Regions from separate parts of the Rhodoferax sp. XS2R6 genome, predicted to be linked through region 1. Evidence: riboswitches for the same ligand, from Rfam matches in the RefSeq annotation. Region 1 holds a riboswitch; the other holds the start of a gene.
The links. Region 1 has a riboswitch for S-adenosylhomocysteine ahead of ahcY (adenosylhomocysteinase). Riboswitches for the same ligand answer to the same signal wherever they lie in the genome.
Positions count from the first base shown of each region.

Region 1 (9,548 bases):
TGCGTTTGTGCGGTCTGCGCGACTTGGGCAAAGGGTGGCATGCGGTCGCGCACCACCCGAAAGGTAGCCGGCAAGGGTGACTCATTGCAAACACAGCCATGCACCACCGCGGCCAGGGCGTACAAGTCGGTCCAGGGTCCCTCCCGCAGGTCGGGCGCATCGGCATATTGCTCGATCGGGGCGTAATTGACCTTCAGAATGGCTGTATGTTTGTGGCTACTGTCAAGAATGGCACGCCGGGCCGCGCCCAGGTCCAGCAACACCGGTGGCCCCACATCCTGCAAGAAAATATTGTCGGGAGACACATCACGGTGCAGCATCGCGTTGTCATGCAGAACCCGCAGCGCCTCCAGCACCGACCACAGCACCTGGCGCAGCCAAGCCTCAGGCGGCGGGCCACTCATGCGGCGCCTAGCCTCCTTGAGCGTGACGCCCTCGTAGAGAGGCATGGCCATGTAGGCGGTGTTATTGGCCTCCCAGAAACGGTATACCTTGACCAGCGAGGGGTGCTCAAAACGCGCCAGCAAGCGCGCCTCGTCGATAAAAGACTGCAGGCCGCTCTGAAAGGGCTGGTCGTCGGCAGTAGAGCGGGCCGTGAGCGCCAGGCTGGCATCACGCCCAACCAGCGCCGATGGCATGTACTCTTTGATAGCCACAGGCCGGTGCAGGGTGTGGTCATACCCTCGGTACACCATGCCAAATCCGCCTACGCCCAACAGTGACTGAACTTCAAATTCGCCCAGCATGGCACCAGACGGCAACGCGTCTACATGCCCCAAAGGAGGCACGGCAGACGTATTGGGCGGGGATGTACTTTCACGCATTCTGTAACTGTGTAGAGATCGCGGCACGAAGCCTTGCGGAACTTGCGGGCCCCTGTGTCCAACGAATACGCCTGTAGCGTGGGTGCCCTGCGTGGGTATCATAGGGGATGTTCAGTTACCGCCACGCCTTTCACGCCGGCAACCATGCCGACGTCCTTAAACACACCGTCCTGCTGGCAGTGCTGCGCCATATGACGCAGAAAGACACCGCCTTGAATGTGTTCGACACACATGCAGGTGCGGGCCTGTACCGCCTGGACGGTGATTACGCCAAAACTAGTGAAGAAGCTGCCGAAGGCTTTTTGAAACTGGTAGCCACCAAGCCCAAACAACCATTTGCCCCCGCCTTGCAAGACTATGTGGACATGGTGGCCGGCTTCAACAGCACCGACCACTGGAGCGTCTACCCCGGCTCTCCCTTCATCATCCAGAGCCTGCTGCGCGAGCGTGACAAGCTCAAACTCTACGAGCTGCACCCCACCGACACCAAAACCCTGACTGCCAACGTGGCCCAGCTGGAAGCGGGCCGCCAAGTGGCCATCTTGCGCGAAGACGGGTTTGAAGGGCTCAAGAAGTTTCTGCCGCCACCATCACGCCGTGCGTTGGTGCTGTGCGACCCCAGCTACGAAGTGAAAAACGACTACGGCCGTGTGCTCGACATGGTGGCGGACGCGCTGCTGCGTTTTGCCACCGGCACTTACGCAGTCTGGTACCCGATCATTCCGCGACCCGAAGCACACGACCTGCCCAAACGCCTGAAAACCATGGCCAACAAGGCCGGCAAGTCCTGGCTGCATGCCACGCTGACGGTCAAGTCCAGCAAGCTGACCCAGGACGCGCAGGGTGAAGTGGTACGCCCTGGTCTGCCAGCCAGTGGCATGTTCCTGATCAACCCGCCCCACACACTGAAGGCCCAACTCAAGGATGCCTTGCCCCAGATGGTGGAACTACTGGGACAAGACAGCAACGCAGCCTTTACGCTGGATTCTGCGGGTTAGGGCAATTAAAGCAAACTCCGACACACGACTTGAGCCGATGGGGTGTGTTGTCGGGCGGCGATTTCTGCGCGCCCGGCAGTATGAGCCGCCCGGCAATACGCCCCAGCGGCGTACGCAAATCTCAGCTGGCTGACAGCCCTAGGTTTGCGCACAGCGCCAAGGTGGCCGCGCTCTGGTTCATCGTGTAAAAGTGCAACGCAGGCGCCCCACCGGCACGCAGTTGTTCACACAAGTCGGTGACCACTTCCAGCCCAAAGGCCTTGATGGACGCCACATCGTCGCCATAACTTTGCAGGCGCAGGCGAATCCAGCGCGGGATCTCGGCACCGGAGGCGTCCGAGAAGCGCATCAGCTGCGTGGAGCTGGTGATCGGCATGATGCCGGGCACCACCGGCACCTCCAGCCCCAGCGCATCCACCTCTTCCACAAAGCGGAAGTAGGCGTCAGAGTTGTAGAAATACTGGGTGATCGCCGAGTTGGCGCCAGCTTTGACCTTGGCGGCAAAGGCCTGCAGGTCATGGGCCGGCGACTTGGCCTGCGGATGCACTTCGGGGTAGGCCGCCACTTCAATGTGGAAGTCGTCACCGGTCTCGCCCCGGATAAAGGCTACGAGGTCACTGGCGTAGTGGAACTCGCCGCCCGCGCCATAACCGCTGGGCAGGTCACCACGCAGGGCCACTAGGCGCTTCACGCCCATGGCCTTGAGTGTGGCCAGTTGGGCACGCACGGTGTCTTTGGTGGCGCCAATGCACGAGAAGTGCGAGGCCGCGCTCACGCCTTCGGCCAGGATCTCACGCACCGCGTTGAAGGTGCCCTCTTGCGTAGATCCACCCGCACCAAAGGTGACCGAGCAGAACTCGGGTTGGAGCGTGTAGAGCTGCTGGCGCACACCACGCAGCTTTTCCGCGCCTTCGGGCGTTTTCGGAGGGAAGAATTCCAGGCTCAGGGGAATTCGGTCGTTGGTCAACATCAGCATCTCCGTCTCACCCGCCCCGCGGGCGGGGATGTGTTCAGCCCGCCTTGCGGGCGCAAATGAAAAATTCGCGGTTGCCATCGCCACCCTCAATGGGCGAGTCGAACCACGCGGTGACCGTCAGGTCCAGTTCGGCACAGGCCTCGCGCAGGCGCTGCTCGACGATGGCGTACATGGCCGGGTCTTTGACAATGCCACCCTTGCCCACCTGGCCAGGCTGCAGTTCAAACTGCGGCTTCACCAGGGTCAGCAGGGTGCCACCCTCGCGCAACAAAGGCACGGCCGCGGGCAGTACCAAGGTTTGCGAGATGAAGGACAGGTCGGCCACCAGCAGGTCAAACGGTGGCGCGAATTCTGGCGGCAAGGTGGCCAGCTCGGCCTCCTCGCGGCTGTCGTCGGAGCCGTCAAACCCTTCGAAGGTTGGGCCGTCTTCTTCTACATCAAATTGGCCTTCAGCCCCCGTACTGTCTGCGTAAGCAGCTATCAAATCTGCAGCAGACAGGGTGCGGGCATTGACACTCTCCACGCACAGAACACGCGCATCCTCGCGCAGGCTGGGGTGCAACTGGGCACTGCCCACATCCACCCCCACCACTGCAGCGGCGCCGGCTTGCAGCAGGCAGTCGGTGAAACCACCGGTGCTCTGCCCCACGTCCAGGCAACGCAGGCCCTCCACTGACAGGCCCACGTGTTTGAGGGCTGCCTCCAGCTTCAGGCCACCCCGCGACACATAACGTGCCTCGGAGTCGTCCAGCAGCTCGATGGCAGCGTCCTCGGGCACGTCGTCGCCATTTTTGACCACGCGTTTCCAGACCTGCCCGCCCACTTCCATCTTTTGCCATTGCACGCCATCGGCGATCAGGCGTTGGGCCTGCGAGCGGGTGCTGGCCAGCCCGCGCTGTACCAGCAGTTGGTCTATACGCATGGAATCCTTGGCTTAGTAGCGGTAAGTGTCTTTTTTGTACGGGCCGGCTTTGGAGACGCCGATGTACGAAGCTTGCTCGTCGGTCAGCTCGGTCAGCATGGCGCCCACCTTCTTCAGGTGCAAACGGGCCACTTTTTCGTCCAGGTGCTTGGGCAGCACGTAGACCTTGCCAACCTTGTATTCCTTGGGCTTGGTGAACAGTTCGATCTGGGCGATCGTCTGGTTCGCAAAGCTGGACGACATCACGAAGCTGGGGTGGCCGGTGCCGCAACCCAGGTTCACCAGACGGCCCTTGGCCAGCAGGATGATGCGCTTGGCGGGCTTCTTGCCCTTGGCGGGGAAGATCACGTGGTCCACTTGGGGCTTGATCTCTTCCCACTTCAGCTTTTCCAGCGAAGCGACGTCGATTTCATTGTCAAAGTGACCGATGTTGGACACGATGGCCTGGTCCTTCATGGCCTCCATGTGCTTGTAGTTGATGACGTTTTTGTTGCCGGTGGTGGTCACGAAAATATCGGCCTTGTCGGCGGCGTATTCCATGGTCACGACCTTGTAACCTTCCATCGCGGCCTGCAGGGCGTTGATGGGGTCGATCTCGGTCACCCACACTTGGGCAGACAGCGCGCGCAGGGCCTGGGCGGAGCCCTTGCCCACGTCGCCGTAACCCGCCACCACAGCCACCTTGCCGGCGATCATCACGTCGGTAGCGCGCTTGATGCCGTCCACCAGGGATTCGCGGCAGCCGTACAGGTTGTCGAACTTGCTCTTGGTCACCGAGTCGTTCACGTTGATGGCGCGCAGGGCCAGCGTACCCTTGGCGGACATTTCTTCCAGGCGCATCACGCCGGTGGTGGTTTCTTCGGTCACGCCCATGATGTTCTTCAGGCGGCGGCTGTACCAGGTGGGGTCCACTTTCAGCTTGGCCTTGATGCTGTTGAACAGGCAAATTTCTTCGTGGCTGCCGGGTTTGGCCAGCACCTTGATGTCCTTCTCGGCGCGGGCGCCCAGGTGCATCAGCAAGGTGGCATCACCACCGTCGTCTAGGATCATGTTGGGGCCTTCAGCCGCGGTGCCCTTCTTGCCGTTGAATTCAAAAATGCGGTGGGTGTAATCCCAGTAGTCTTCCAGCGTCTCACCCTTGACGGCAAACACCGGCGTGCCGGTGGCGGCAATCGCGGCGGCGGCGTGGTCTTGTGTGGAGAAGATGTTGCACGAAGCCCAACGCACATCGGCGCCCAGGGACTTCAGCGTTTCAATCAGCACACCGGTCTGGATGGTCATGTGCAGCGAGCCGGTGATACGCGCGCCCTTCAGGGGCTGGGCCTTGGCGAATTCTTCGCGGATGGCCATTAGGCCGGGCATTTCGGTCTCGGCGATGGTCAGCTCTTTGCGGCCCCAGGCAGCCAGGCTGATATCGGCGATCTTGAAGTCTTCGGCCTTCGCCGCAGCGGCAGGTGCCGCCGATTTGGTCACAGCCTTGGTGACAGCAGGTTTGGCAACGGGCTTGGCAGCCTTGACGGATTTAGCAGCGCTCATGGTTCACTCCAAAAGTTCATGTGAATAAGCACTGGCGGGCGGGGATTTGAGAAGCCAAACTCACCGCACACAAACCAGTGGGTGAGCGCCGTTGGGGGGCACAGTGCAGGGCGCACCGTGTTTTCCGAGCCTCACTTGCTGTGCCGCGACGGGCACCGGGCAAGCTGCAACGCTCCTCGGAAGTGGGCGATTTTAGCGCTTTGCGGATTGCCGCAGTACCCCGCTGGGACAAAGCGCCAAGAAATTTTCAGGCAATGGGCACAGAACCCGTGCTGCTGCCCAGCTGCAAGGCGGGCAAGCGCAGCCGCTGGTAGGGCCCATCTTGCGGCGCGCGCAGCACCTGCATCACCATCTCGGCTAGGGCCATACCCGTGGTCTGCGGGGTGGGCTGGGTCACGGTGGTCACGTCCAGCCCGGTGAGCAGGGTGTCCTGCGGGATGTCGCCATGCACCACCACCGAAATGTCTTGCCCCACGCGCATGCCGGCGTCGATGAGCCCCCGGATCAGGCCCACGCCCCCCAGGTTGTTGTCCACGAGCACCGCGGTCGGCCGCGGCGAGAGGGCCAGCACCTTGGCCACGGCTTGCAGGCCGCTGCGCCGGTCATTCACCCCACCAATACAGTAATCCGCTGGGCAAGCCACACCCGCCGCGCCCAGCGCAGTCATAAAACCCCGGTGGCGCTGGAAGGCAAAGTTCAGCGCCAGCGGCGCATGCACATAGGCAATACGCGTGTGACCCAGCGCCAGCAAATGCTCCACCGCCAGGCGGCTGCCCATGTCGTTGTCAAAGTCCAGCCAGGAGTAGTCTGCACACTCGGCGGTGCGGCCGTAGCCAACAAAGGGGTAGCCCTTGTCCCGCAGGTAGTCGATGCGCGGGTCCTGCACACGTGTGTTGGGCACGATGACCGCGTCCACCCGCCCACCACGGAACAGGCGCTCGTAGATTTCCAGCTCGGTTTCGTTCTTGGCGACAGCCAGCAGCAGATCCAGGTGATCGCGCTCCAGGCGTTCGCCCAGGCCATCAGCCATGTCCAGAAACTGCGGGTTGCCCAGGTTCTCCACCGCAGCGGAATACACAATGCCTACCGCATCGGTGTTGCCACGCACCAGGCGGCGTGCACCGGCATCGGGCCGATAGCCCAGCGCGGTGGCCATGTCCTGCACGCGCTGACGGGTCTGCTCGTTCACATCGGTGTAGCCATTCAAGGCGCGGCTGACCGTGGAAGTGGACAGGCCCAAGGCCTGCGCCAGTTGCTTGATATTCGTTGTGCCACCGCTTTTTTGCATGGCGGGAGTGTAGATGCCTACGTGGCCCGTTCAAAAGCAGCGCCCTGCAGCACGTTTGCGGCGCAAGCGGTGTGCCAACCACGCGGCCCCGCAGGATGCGCCCAGGAGGCCCAGCGCCACCAGGGCGTACCCGGCAACGGCCTGTTCATGCAACACCACATCGCCGTCCAGATAGCTGCCCGTTTCGCTGTACGGGAGCTGTGCCCGCATGCAGGCCAGCCAGGCCACGGCAAGGCCGCCCGCGGCGCCAAGGGCGGCAAGCCCCCACAGCAGCGATTGCAGCAGCGTGCACCCCAGTGATCTGCGCATGTCCCGTCTCCTCGGTTGGTGAACACCCCCTCAGGCTTCCCAGGGCCACGGGCGGTGCCTGCGGATCTTGCCAGATCCCCACCTTGGCGCATCGGCCCTAAAATCCACCCCTTTGCCCCAGCCGCTGCTTGCAGCCCTCCCCCTTCATGACTTTTCTCGCCGAGACGCGCCGTCGCCGCACGTTCGCCATCATTTCCCACCCGGACGCCGGTAAAACCACGCTGACCGAAAAGCTGCTGCTGTTCTCGGGTGCGATCCAGATCGCCGGTTCGGTGAAGGCGCGCAAGGCCAGCCGCCACGCCACGTCCGACTGGATGGAGATTGAAAAGCAACGCGGCATTTCGGTCGCCTCGTCCGTCATGCAAATGGCCTACCGCGACCATGTGGTGAACCTGCTGGACACGCCCGGCCACAAAGACTTCTCGGAAGATACCTACCGCGTGCTGACCGCCGTGGACTCGGCGCTGATGGTGATTGACGCGGCCAACGGCGTGGAAGCGCAGACCCGCCGGCTGATCGAGGTGTGCCGCCAACGCGATACGCCCATCATCACCTTTGTGAACAAAATGGACCGCGAAGTGCGCGAGCCGCTGGACATCCTGGACGAGATTGAACGTGAACTGGGCATGCCTTGCGTGCCCATGACCTGGCCCGTGGGCCAGGGCAAGCTGTTTGGCGGCATCATCAATTTGCGCACCCAGGCCATGACGGTGTTTGAGTCGGGCAGCGAGCGCCGCCCGCAAGACTTTGACGCCGTGCCCCTGAACGACGCCGATTCGCTGGCCCAACGTTTTGGCCACGAGTGGACCACGGCCATGGAAAGCATGGAGCTGGCCACCGGCGCCTCCCCAGCCTGGGACCTGGAGGCCTTCTTGGCTGGCAAACAAACCCCCGTGTTCTTTGGCTCCGGCGTGAACAACTTTGGCGTGATGGAAGTGCTGGACGCCCTGGTGGACCTGGCACCCAGCCCGCAGAGCCGCACCAGCACCACACTGGTGAACCGCCAGCCCGTGGTGAAAGAGGTGCAACCTGAAGACGAAGCCTTTAGCGGCGTGGTGTTCAAGGTGCAGGCCAATATGGACGCCAACCACCGCGACCGCATCGCCTTTGTGCGCATGGCCAGCGGCAAATACACGCCCGGCATGAAGCTCAAGGTGATGCGCACCGCCAAGGAACTGCGCCCCACCTCAGTGGTGACCTTCATGAGTCAGCGCCGTGAGGCGGTGGAAGAGGCCTACGCGGGTGACATCGTGGGCTTTACCACCCACGGCGGCGTGCAGCTGGGCGACACGATTACCGACGGCAGCGTGAACCTGATGTACACCGGCCTGCCCTTCTTTGCGCCCGAAATGTTCATGACCGTGGTGCTGAAAAACCCGCTGCGCACCAAACAACTACAACAGGGCCTGGCCCAGTTAGGTGAGGAAGGTGCCATCCAGGTGTTCCGCCCCGAGATGGGCGGCAACATGCTGTTGGGCGCTGTGGGTCAACTGCAGTTTGAAGTGGTGCAGCACCGCCTCAAGGCCGAGTACGACGCCGACATTCGCCTGGAAGGCAGCCAGTACACCGGCGCACGCTGGATCACGGCTGACACGCCGGCCGAGCTGCGCGAGTTTGTCTATGCCTACCCCCAGCGCATGGCCAAGGACGCAGCCGACACCCTGGCCTACCTGTGCACCAGCCCCTACGACGTGCGCCTGGCGCAGGAGCGCTTTCCCAAGATCCACTTCCACCCGCTACGCGAACACGCGGGCCTGGCGCTGCAAAGCGCGGGCTAAGCCACTGGCCAGCGCCCGCGCCGGCTAGGGGGTGTACTGCCAACCGTTGGGGTTGGTGTCGGCCTGGTGGCACAGCGCCAGGCCGAGCTCGGTGACCGAGCCGCTGAAGCAGACAAAGATGGCCTGGTGGGAGGCCCACTGGCGGTTGCAATGCTTCTGGAAGTTGGTTTTGAGCCGGCCCTTGCGGTGCTCGGCCCACATCTGCAGCACCGAGGGGTTCTTGGCCTCGGCCTTGTACTCCAGCACCATGGCATGCCAGTCTTCGATGAGCCCATCAATCTTGCTGGCGGCACGCTGGCAGGTAAAGGCTTGGTCGCCGCGCGTCTGCGCGGCAGCGCCCCCGGCCAGCAGCCACAATGACAACCCCATGATGACCCAACGCTGCATGACCAACTCCCGGACAATGGCGCCTTTGCGCGCAAAAGCCGCAGCATACCGAACCGCCACATGCAAGCCCTGACCCACTGGCCCGAAGATACCCGCCGCAACCTGGTGGGAGTATTCACTGACATTGACGACACGCTGACCACCGACGGCGCCATCACTGCGGACGCACTGCAGGCGCTGGCCGACCTCAAGGCTGCGGGATTGATCGTGATTCCTATCACCGGGCGGCCCATCGGCTGGTGCGAACCCTTTATGGCCGGCACCCAGGGCCCCGCTTGGCCCGTGGATGCCATGGTGGCGGAAAATGGGGCGGTGGCGTTTGTGCATCAAAAAGACCTGCACCCCCCGTCGAATCTGCGCGAGCCGCTATCAAAACTATATCAACAGGATGCAGTCACGCGCACCGCCAACCAGGCCCACATGCAGGCCATTGCCGCGCAGGTGATGGCCGAAGTGCCTGGCGTGCAACTGAGCCGCGACAGCGCCGGGCGCGAAACCGACCTGGCGTTTGACTACGCCGAATTCGCCCG
Region 1 covers NZ_JBWMAY010000001.1:1,147,366-1,156,913, forward strand. The annotation lists gene AC097A_RS05525 (serine/threonine protein kinase) at 1-824, opposite strand, end outside; gene AC097A_RS05530 (23S rRNA (adenine(2030)-N(6))-methyltransferase RlmJ) at 932-1,822, shown strand; gene metF (methylenetetrahydrofolate reductase [NAD(P)H]) at 1,944-2,792, opposite strand; gene AC097A_RS05540 (TlyA family RNA methyltransferase) at 2,833-3,720, opposite strand; gene ahcY (adenosylhomocysteinase) at 3,733-5,256, opposite strand; S-adenosyl-L-homocysteine riboswitch at 5,333-5,440, opposite strand; gene AC097A_RS05550 (substrate-binding domain-containing protein) at 5,504-6,544, opposite strand; gene AC097A_RS05555 (hypothetical protein) at 6,575-6,853, opposite strand; gene AC097A_RS05560 (peptide chain release factor 3) at 7,000-8,631, shown strand; gene AC097A_RS05565 (hypothetical protein) at 8,656-9,018, opposite strand; gene AC097A_RS05570 (HAD-IIB family hydrolase) at 9,079-9,548, shown strand, end outside.

Region 2 (9,548 bases), on a different contig from region 1:
AGCTTGAGCTTGCGGGAGTCCCAGCGGTAACGCCCCTCGGGCGTACGCAGGTAGGCGCGCACGCCCACTACCGAGCCCGCCACCAGCACCAACAACATCGGCCACCAGGCAATCATCCAGCCAGAGAAGGCCAGCAGCCCGCGCGTGATCAGTGGCAGCTGGGTATTGAAACCGGCAAACACCTTGGCGAACACCGGGATCACAAAAATGTTCAGGATCACGATGGCAACCACCATGGCAATCATCACAAACAGGGGATAACGCATGGCCTGCTTGATGCGCTCACGCACATCGCGTTCAAACTCCATGTGCTCAGTCAGGCGCAAGAACACCTCGGTCAGCCGCCCGGTCATCTCGCCGACACGGATCATGGAAATGTAAAACCCGCCAAACAAGTCGCTATGGCGCGCCAGTGCGGCAGACAGCTCGCGCCCCTGGTCCAGGCTGGCACGGATGTCCTTGAGCATGTCCACCATGGCGGGTTTGGTGGCCGAGGCTTCCAGCCCGGCAAAGGCACGCAGGATGGGCACGCCCGCCTTGTTCAAGGTGTACATCTGGCGCGAGAAGATCAGCAGGTCCTCCACCACCACAGGTTTGCGGTTGAGCCAGGCCAGTACCGAACCGCTGGACTTCTCCTCTTTGACCTCGGCCAGCGCAATGTGCACGGGGGAGACACCGATGGACAGCAGCTGATCCGCCACGCCGCCCTCGGTCAAGGCTTCGAGCTGGCCGTTGACGGCCTCGCCCCGGTTGTTGCGGCCGCGCCAGGAATAAACGGCCATGCTCAGGCGCCCTGGGGCTCTTCGTCATCGTCCGCATCAAAACCGATGCGCAAGGCCTCGGCCAGCGATGTGCGGCCCTGGCGCACCAGCTCCAGCGCATGGTGGGCCATGGTGTGGCCCTTCATGCGGTCGCGTGCCGTGCGCATGAAGCTGGCGGGATCGGAATGCGAGGCCGCGTGTGTGAGCACGGCGTCCATCTCCAGCAATTCATACACACCCTGGCGTCCGGCGTAACCCGTGCCGTTGCAAGACGAGCAACCCAAACCGCGCTTGGGGGTGAGCGTGGTCCCGGGCTCCAACATCGAGTCCAGCCAAGACTGCTCTTGGGGTGTGGGCGCGTGCGGTGCCGAACACTCGGGACAATTCATGCGCACCAAACGCTGGGCAATCACGGCCTGCAGGCTGGTGGCCACCATGAAAGGAGGCACCCCCATGTCGAGCAAGCGGAATGGGGTGCTGATGGCATCACGCGTGTGCAAGGTGGACAACACCAAGTGCCCGGTGATGGCGGCGCGCAGGCCAATCTCGGCCGTCTCGGCATCGCGCATTTCGCCCACCAAAATCACGTCCGGGTCTTGGCGCAAACAGGCGCGCAGCACGCGGGCAAAGGTCAGCTCAATCTTGTCATTCACCTGCACCTGGGTGATGGCGGGCAGGCGGTATTCCACCGGGTCTTCCACAGTGATGACCTTGAGCTCGGCGGCGTTGATTTCAGCCAGCGCCGCATACAGCGTGGTGGTTTTGCCCGAGCCGGTGGGGCCGGTGACCAGCACCATGCCGGAGGTGCGCGCCAGCACTTCCCGAAAACGCTTGAGCATCTCGGCGGGCATGCCAATGCTGTCCAGTCGGCGCATGCCGGCGCCTTGGTTTAGCAAACGCATAACCGCCGACTCGCCATAAGTAGTTGGCAGCGTGGAGAGCCGCACATCGATGGTGTTGTCCTTCAGGCGCACGCTGAAACGGCCGTCCTGGGGCAGGCGTTTTTCTGAGATATCCAACCCCGCCATGAGTTTCAGGCGCTGGGCCAGGGCACCGCCAATGCGTTTATCGGCCTGCGTCTGGGTCTGCAGCACCCCGTCCACGCGCACGCGGATTTGCAAAAACCCCTCTTGCGGCTCGATATGCACGTCCGACGCGCCGACCTGCATGGCGTCTTCAAACAGCGACTGCAGCAGGCGCACCACGGGTGCGCCTTCAATGCCTACCGTGGCGGTCAGCTCGCCAAAGTCCACCGCGTCGCCCAGGTCTTTTTCCAGGGCGCGGGCCAGTCCGCTGATCTCTTCAGTGCGGCGGTACAGGCGGTCAAACGCCAGCGCCAACTGACTCTCGGGCACCGCAGCGATGCCAATGTTGCGCTTGAGCAGGCGGGTCAGCTCGTCGTAGGCAAACAGGTCCAGCGGGTCGCCCAGCGCCACCAAGAGGCTATCGCCCTTGTCTTCCAGCACCAGTGCGCGAAAACGCCGTGCTGCGCTTTCGGGCAACAGTTTGGTAACTTCCGCACGAAACGGAAAGGTCTTGAGGTTGACGAAGGGGATGCGCAGCTGGCGTGCTAGGCCATTGGCCAGCAGCTCTTCGGTGATGACACCGGTCTCGATCAGCAGGCGCCCCACCTTTTTGCCGGTGGTGCGCTGCAACTCCAGGGTTTGCTGCAGTTGCTCTTGGGAAATCAGGCGCTGCTGGACCAGCACGTCACCCAGCCGCAGTTTCTCAGGGCGGCCCGGTGGCGGAGGCGGGGACGGGCGAGTCCCGTCGGGCGCACCGGGCGCTGCCGTTGCCATGTTCATGCGCTATTCCTTTTGCGGTTTGCAAAAATAATAGCATGCAAGGCACGTCAGGTGGCGTTACGCGCGCCTGGCAAGGGTGTTGGTGCAGGCGCTGCAGCCGGATTCAGGGTGTTGCCCTCCACCGTCACCCGGGCGCCCACGGCCACCGGGCTGCTCTGCTCTAGGCGGCGCAAGGAGCCGTCTTCCATGCGCACGCCCACCTGGTAGACGGTTTCTTTCTTCATGTTCTTCTCCACCGCGTTCCCGGCGATACCACCGCCAAAAATGCCGGCAATGGTGGCCAGAGTCTTGCCATCCCCGCCACCCACTTGGTTGCCCAACAACCCACCCAGCACGGCGCCCACGGCGGCGCCCGCACCACTGGGGGCAGCCTCGCGCTGGACCGGCGTCACGGTTTCTACGGTGCCACAGCTGGCGCACACCACTTTGGGGGCGGGCAGGGGCGCCGCAGCCACGGGCTCCCAGGACTGGTCGCGGCCAGGCAGGCTGTCTACCACTGCCGGTTCCACAGCAGTCGTTGTTTTTGCTACTGTTTTAGGAGCTGCTTGCGCATATTTCACGGGGGGTTTGGCTACTTTTTGCACCTTTTCTGGTGCTGGAGTAATCGGTTTGGCTGGTGCCGCTTGCACCACGGGCAACTCGGGCACAGGCAAAACCGCAGCCACCGTGGCGGCGGGGGTCAGCGGTGTGGCGGGCGCCACCTCGTCCGCACTGCGGTGGTTAACCTGCACCAGTGCGGCCCCCAGGGCCAGCGTGGTGACGCCCAAGGCGCCGACCGAGGCCCACAAGAAACGGTTGGTAGACGAAACGGCGGCCGGCACGGTACCGGGCATAGACATGGCACTGCTCATAGATCACTCCTTTGGCAAGGGACGGAATCGCCCTTTCACACCTTGGTCGCCTTACAACGACCAGGGCAGGCCAAAGGTACACAGCGCAGGGCTCGCCAAGGTGTCTGATTTGTAACGCTGGGTAAAGCAGCGCCCAGCCGGACCCCAGGCCCGGCGACGGTTTACAAATTAGGCGCCAGCAGGCGCTCCAGCTCGGCCTGGTTCAGGTTGCGGCGCTGGGCCAGGTCCTGCACCTGGTCGTCGCTGATCTTGCCAACGTTGAAGTAGGTCGCGTCCGGGTGCCCGATGTAGAAGCCGCTCACGCTGGCCGCCGGCGTCATCGCCAAGCTTTCAGTCACCGCCATGCCAATTTCTGCGCACTGCAGCAGGTCAAACATGTCTTTTTTGACACTGTGGTCGGGGCAGGCCGGGTAGCCAGGCGCGGGGCGGATGCCCTTGTACTGCTCGGCAATCAGGGCCTCGTTGCTCAGCGCCTCGTCGGCCGCGTAGCCCCACAGGTCGGTGCGCACGCGGTGGTGCAGGGCCTCGGCAAAGGCTTCGGCCAGGCGGTCGGCAATCGACTTGAGCATGATGGCGGAGTAGTCGTCCAGGTCGTCCAGGAAGTACTTTTCCTTCTTGTCCACGCCAATGCCTGCGGTCACTGCGAACAGACCCGCGTAGTCGGCCTTCACCCCCTTGGGTGCCACAAAGTCGGCCAGACAGCGGCTGGGGCGCATCACGCCGTCGATCTCCTGCTTCTCGGTCTGCTGGCGCAGGCCGTACCAGGTCATGGCGACCTCGCTGCGGCTCTCGTCGGTATAGAACTCGATGTCATCGTCGTTCACCGTGTTGGCCGGGTACAGCGCCACCACCGCGTTGGCGGTCAGCCAACGGCCCTCGATCAGGCGCTTGAGCATGCGCTGGCCATCGGCGTAGACGCGCACGGCCTCGGTGCCCACCACCTCGTCCTTCAGGATGGCGGGGAACGGTCCTGCCAAGTCCCAGGTCTGGAAGAACGGGCCCCAGTCGATGTATTTGGCCAGCTCGCCCAGGTCAAAGTTCTTGAAAACACGGCGACCAATGAACTTCGGCACCGTGGGTTGGTGGGCGGCCCAGTCGATCGGCGTCTTGTTGGCGCGTGCCTTGGCCAGGGGCCACATCGGTGTCTGCTTCTTGTTGGCGTGCTGGTGGCGCACCTTGTCGTAGTCGGTGTTGAGTTCGTCGATGTACTTGGCCGCCTGCTCGCTCAGCAGGCTCTGCGCCACGCTCACGCTGCGTGAGGCATCGGGCACGTAGACCACAGGGCCTTCGTAATGCGGCGAGATCTTCACCGCGGTGTGCACGCGGCTGCAGGTAGCGCCGCCGATGAGCAGCGGAATCTTTTTGATGCGGAAGTAGTCGTCCTTCTGCATCTCACCCGCCACATACTGCATCTCTTCCAGGCTGGGTGTGATCAGACCCGACAGGCCGATGATGTCCGCGCCTTCGATCTTGGCGCGCGCCAGAATCTCGTGGCAGGGCACCATCACGCCCATATTGACCACGTCAAAGTTGTTGCACTGCAGAACCACGGTGACGATGTTCTTGCCGATGTCGTGCACGTCGCCTTTGACCGTGGCAATCACGATCTTGCCCTTGGCCTTGGCTTCGCCACCGGCCTCCACCATGGCCAGCTTCTCGGCCTCGATGTAGGGCAGCAGATGCGCCACGGCGCTTTTCATCACGCGTGCGCTTTTCACCACCTGGGGCAGGAACATCTTGCCCTGGCCGAACAAGTCGCCCACCACATTCATGCCGTCCATCAGCGGGCCTTCGATCACATGCAGCGGGCGGCCACCCTTGGCCAGCACGTCTTGGTAGGCCTCTTCGGTGTCCTGGGTGATGAAATCGGTGATGCCATGCACCAGCGCATGGCTGAGACGCGCGCCTACCGACGCGGGCGCCTCGGGCGTGCCGCGCCACTCCAGCTTCTTGCTTTCGTCCTTGGCACCGCTTTTGGCGGTTTCGGCAATCTCCACCAGGCGCTCGCCGGCGTCGGGGCGGCGGTTCAGCACCACGTCTTCCACGCGCTCGCGCAGCACGGGCTCCAGGTCGTCGTACACACCCACCATGCCGGCGTTCACGATGCCCATGTCCATGCCCGCCTGGATGGCGTGGTACAGGAACACGGTGTGGATGGCCTCACGCACCGGGTCGTTGCCGCGGAAGCTGAACGACACGTTGCTCACACCACCGCTCACCTTGGCACCCGGCAGGTTGTCCTTGATCCAGCGCGTGGCGTTGATAAAGTCCACCGCATAGTTGTTGTGCTCTTCAATGCCGGTGGCGATGGCGAAGATGTTGGGGTCGAAGATGATGTCCTCCGCAGGAAAGTCCACCTCATCCACCAGGATGCGGTAGGCGCGTTCGCAAATCTCCACCTTGCGCTCGTAGGTGTCAGCCTGACCTTTTTCGTCAAATGCCATGACCACGGCGGCCGCGCCGTACCGGCGCAGCAGCTTGGCCTGGTGCTTGAAGGCGTCCACGCCCTCCTTCATGCTGATGGAGTTCACCACCGCCTTGCCTTGCACGCAGCGCAGGCCAGCCTCGATCACGCTCCACTTGGAGCTGTCGATCATGATGGGCACGCGCGAAATATCGGGCTCAGACGCGATCAGGTTCAGAAAGCGCACCATGGCGGCCTGGCTGTCCAGCATGGCCTCGTCCATGTTGATGTCGATGATCTGCGCGCCGTTTTCCACCTGCTGGCGTGCTACGGCCAAGGCTTCTTCAAACTGACCGTTCAAGATCATGCGGGCAAAGGCTTTGGAACCGGTGACGTTGGTGCGCTCACCCACGTTGACGAACAGGCTGCTGCTGTCGATCAACACCGGCTCCAGGCCGGACAACATCATGGGCGCTACGTTTTTAATAGCTGCTTGCGCAGTATTCGCGGGTGCTTGGGGCATAAAAGACCTCTAATGGTGTGTATGGCGGCCTAGACCGATTCCCAGCGGCCGCTGGCCTGCGAGGCAAACAGCGCGTCGATGATGCGCATGTTCTGGATGGCGTCTTCCACGCCGTACTGCAGGGGGTGCGTGCCGCGGATGGCCAGCGAGAAAGCATCACCCTCCAGGCTGTACTGGTCGCAGGCGGCAAAGGTTTCGGTAACGGCCGAACCACCACCTGGCACCTTGCCGTCGTCCACAAAAATACGGGTTTCCTGGCCCTGGGGCGCGTTGAACGGAATTTCGATTTCCACGCGCTTCTCGGTGCCAATGGCCTGCACGCGCTGGTAGGGCGTGCTCTGCATGGAAACTGTGAAGTCCAGCCGGCGACCATTGCCAAAATCCAGCAGGGCACTGAACCCACGGTCTACGCCAAAGTCGGGGTCCATATCGGCCAATGCCATCACACGCAGCGGCTCGGCCCCAAACAAAAAGCGCCCTGCGACGATGGGGTAACAGCCGATGTCCATCAAGGCGCCGCCGCCTTTGCTCGCATCGTTGCGGATGTTGGCCGCATTGCGGTTGAAGTAGGAGAACCACACCTGCACGGTACGCAAATCCCCCAAGGCGCCACTTTGCACCAGCTCACGCGTGCGCAGCCACTGCGGGTGAAAGCGCACCATGAAGGCTTCCATGATGTGCACTTTGCCTGCCACCTCGCGCAGCTGCGCGGCCTCATTCGCGTTGAGCGCAATCGGCTTCTCGCACAACACATGTTTGCCCGCGCGCGCAGCAGCCAGCGTCATGGGCACATGCAGGTCGTTGGGCAAGGGGTTGTAGATCGCCTCAATGGCGGGGTCAGCCAACAATTCTTCATACGAACCATAGGCCTTGGGAATGCCCAGCTTGCCTGCCGCAGCCTGCGCACTCTCCAGCGAGCGAGACGCAATCGCCTGCACATCACACCACTGGCTGCGCATAAGCGCAGGGGTGACCTTTTCCATACCAATCTTGGCGGTGCTCAGCACGCCCCAGGTGACTTTTTTCATGGCTGTGTTCTCGCTTCAGGCGGCTTCTTTGTAGAAGAAATTGCGCTGCACGTTGCGCGCAGCCACCGGGTTCACCGCATGGGCGATGGCGCCAATGTGGTCGGGTGTGGTGCCGCAGCAGCCGCCCACGATGTTGACCAGGCCCTCTTCGGCGAACTCGCGCACCAGGCGGCTGGTCACGTCGGGCGTTTCGTCAAAGCCGGTGTCGCTCATGGGGTTGGGCAGGCCGGCGTTGGGGTAACAGCTGATGAAGGTGTCGGGCGCCACCTTGTTCAGCTCCTGGATATAGGGACGCATCAGTGCCGCACCCAGCGCGCAGTTCAGGCCAATGGCCAGGGGCTGCGCATGGCGCACACTGTGCCAGAAGGCCGTCACGGTCTGGCCGCTCAAAATGCGGCCCGAAGCGTCGGTCACCGTGCCGCTGATGATGATGGGCAGGCGCTCACCGCTGGCCTCGAAGTACTCATCCACGGCAAACAGCGCAGCCTTGGCGTTCAGCGTATCAAAAATGGTTTCCACCAGGATCACGTCGCTGCCGCCCTCCACCAGCGCCTTGGTCTGGTCGTAGTAGGCGGCGCGCAGCTCTTCAAAGGTCACATTGCGTGCGCCGGGGTCGTTCACATCGGGGCTGATGCTGGCCGTCTTGGGCGTGGGGCCCAGGGCGCCGCAGACAAAGCGGGGCTTGTCGGGCGTGCTGTATTTGTCGCAGGCGGCGCGGGCCAGCTTGGCAGACACCAGGTTCATCTCAACGGCCAGATCGGCCATGTCGTAGTCCGCCTGGGCCACGGTGGTGGCACCAAAGGTGTTGGTCTCGATCATGTCCGCACCGGCGGCCAAGTAGCGTTCGTGGATGTCGCTGATGACATCGGGCCGCGTCAGGCTCAGCAGCTCGTTGTTGCCTTTGACGTCTTTGTGGAAAGCCTTGAAGCGGTCGCCCTGGCTGCCGGGGCCGGTGTAGCCCTCGCCGCGGTACTGGGCCTCGCCCAGCTTGAAGCGCTGGATCATGGTGCCCATGGCGCCGTCCAAAATGGCGATGCGCTGCGCCAGAATGCCTGGCAAGGCTTGTGCACGGGTGTAGGTGATGGGCTTCATTCGGCGGCTCACTGTGTGGATTTAAACAAGTGAGCGCGGTTGGAGTCCCCAAGCCTGACTGGAGGCCTGCCTGCACACGATGAACCGGTGAAGACAGGCGCCAGCTGCAGCGCCCCTTGGGAAGCCGTGATTTTAGTCGACAAGCGCCATCGCTGCTGCTGCACCATCTCGCTTGCACGACAATAGAGCGCACCTCCGTCGGCACAAATATTGGTCTTTTAGTGCCCTAGCCCTTATAGATATTGCGCAAGCAGCTCTTATTTTTATAGCATTCCCGTGCCCCAATTGCAGATCCTCCGCGATGTATTCGGCTACGAGCAGTTCCGTGGCCCCCAAGCGGCCATCGTGGAGCACGTCATTGCCGGTGGTGACGCGCTGGTGCTCATGCCCACAGGCGGGGGCAAATCGCTGTGTTACCAGATCCCTGCCATTGCGCGACAACAGAGCGGGCTGGGCGCCACGCTGGTCATTTCGCCCCTGATTGCGCTGATGCACGACCAGGTGGGTGCGCTGCACGAGGCGGGCGTGAGCGCCGCCTTCCTGAACTCCACGTTGAGTGGCGACGAGGCCTACCAGATCGAGCAACAACTGCTGCGCGGCGAAATCACCATGCTCTACGCCGCGCCCGAGCGGGTCAACAACGCACGCTTTTTAGCGCTGCTGGATTCGCTGTTCGAGCGCGGCAAGCTCAGCCTGTTCGCGATTGACGAAGCGCATTGCGTGAGCCAGTGGGGCCATGACTTTCGACCCGACTACCGCAACCTCACGGTGCTGCACGAGCGCTACCCCGGCATTCCCCGCATTGCGCTCACCGCCACCGCCGACGACCTGACACGCGCCGACATTCTGGAGCGGCTGCAGCTCGAAGACGCGCGCGCCTTTGTCAGCAGCTTTGACCGCCCCAACATTCGTTACACCATCGTCGAGAAGAAAGACTCCACCACCCAGCTGCTGCGGTTCATTGAGCGCGAACACGAGGGAGAGGCCGGCATCGTCTACTGCCAGAGCCGCAAAAAGGTGGAAGACATGGCGCAGACCCTGGTGGATGCCGGCATCAAGGCCCTGCCCTACCATGCGGGCCTGG
Region 2 covers NZ_JBWMAY010000005.1:103,589-113,136, forward strand. The annotation lists gene AC097A_RS16520 (type II secretion system F family protein) at 1-782, opposite strand, end outside; gene AC097A_RS16525 (GspE/PulE family protein) at 785-2,560, opposite strand; gene AC097A_RS16530 (outer membrane lipoprotein) at 2,614-3,417, opposite strand; gene metH (methionine synthase) at 3,579-6,344, opposite strand; gene AC097A_RS16540 (Gfo/Idh/MocA family protein) at 6,374-7,372, opposite strand; gene AC097A_RS16545 (homocysteine S-methyltransferase family protein) at 7,388-8,464, opposite strand; S-adenosyl-L-homocysteine riboswitch at 8,489-8,588, opposite strand; gene recQ (DNA helicase RecQ) at 8,741-9,548, shown strand, end outside.
Region 2: another riboswitch for S-adenosylhomocysteine. It lies ahead of AC097A_RS16545 (homocysteine S-methyltransferase family protein); the one in region 1 lies ahead of ahcY (adenosylhomocysteinase).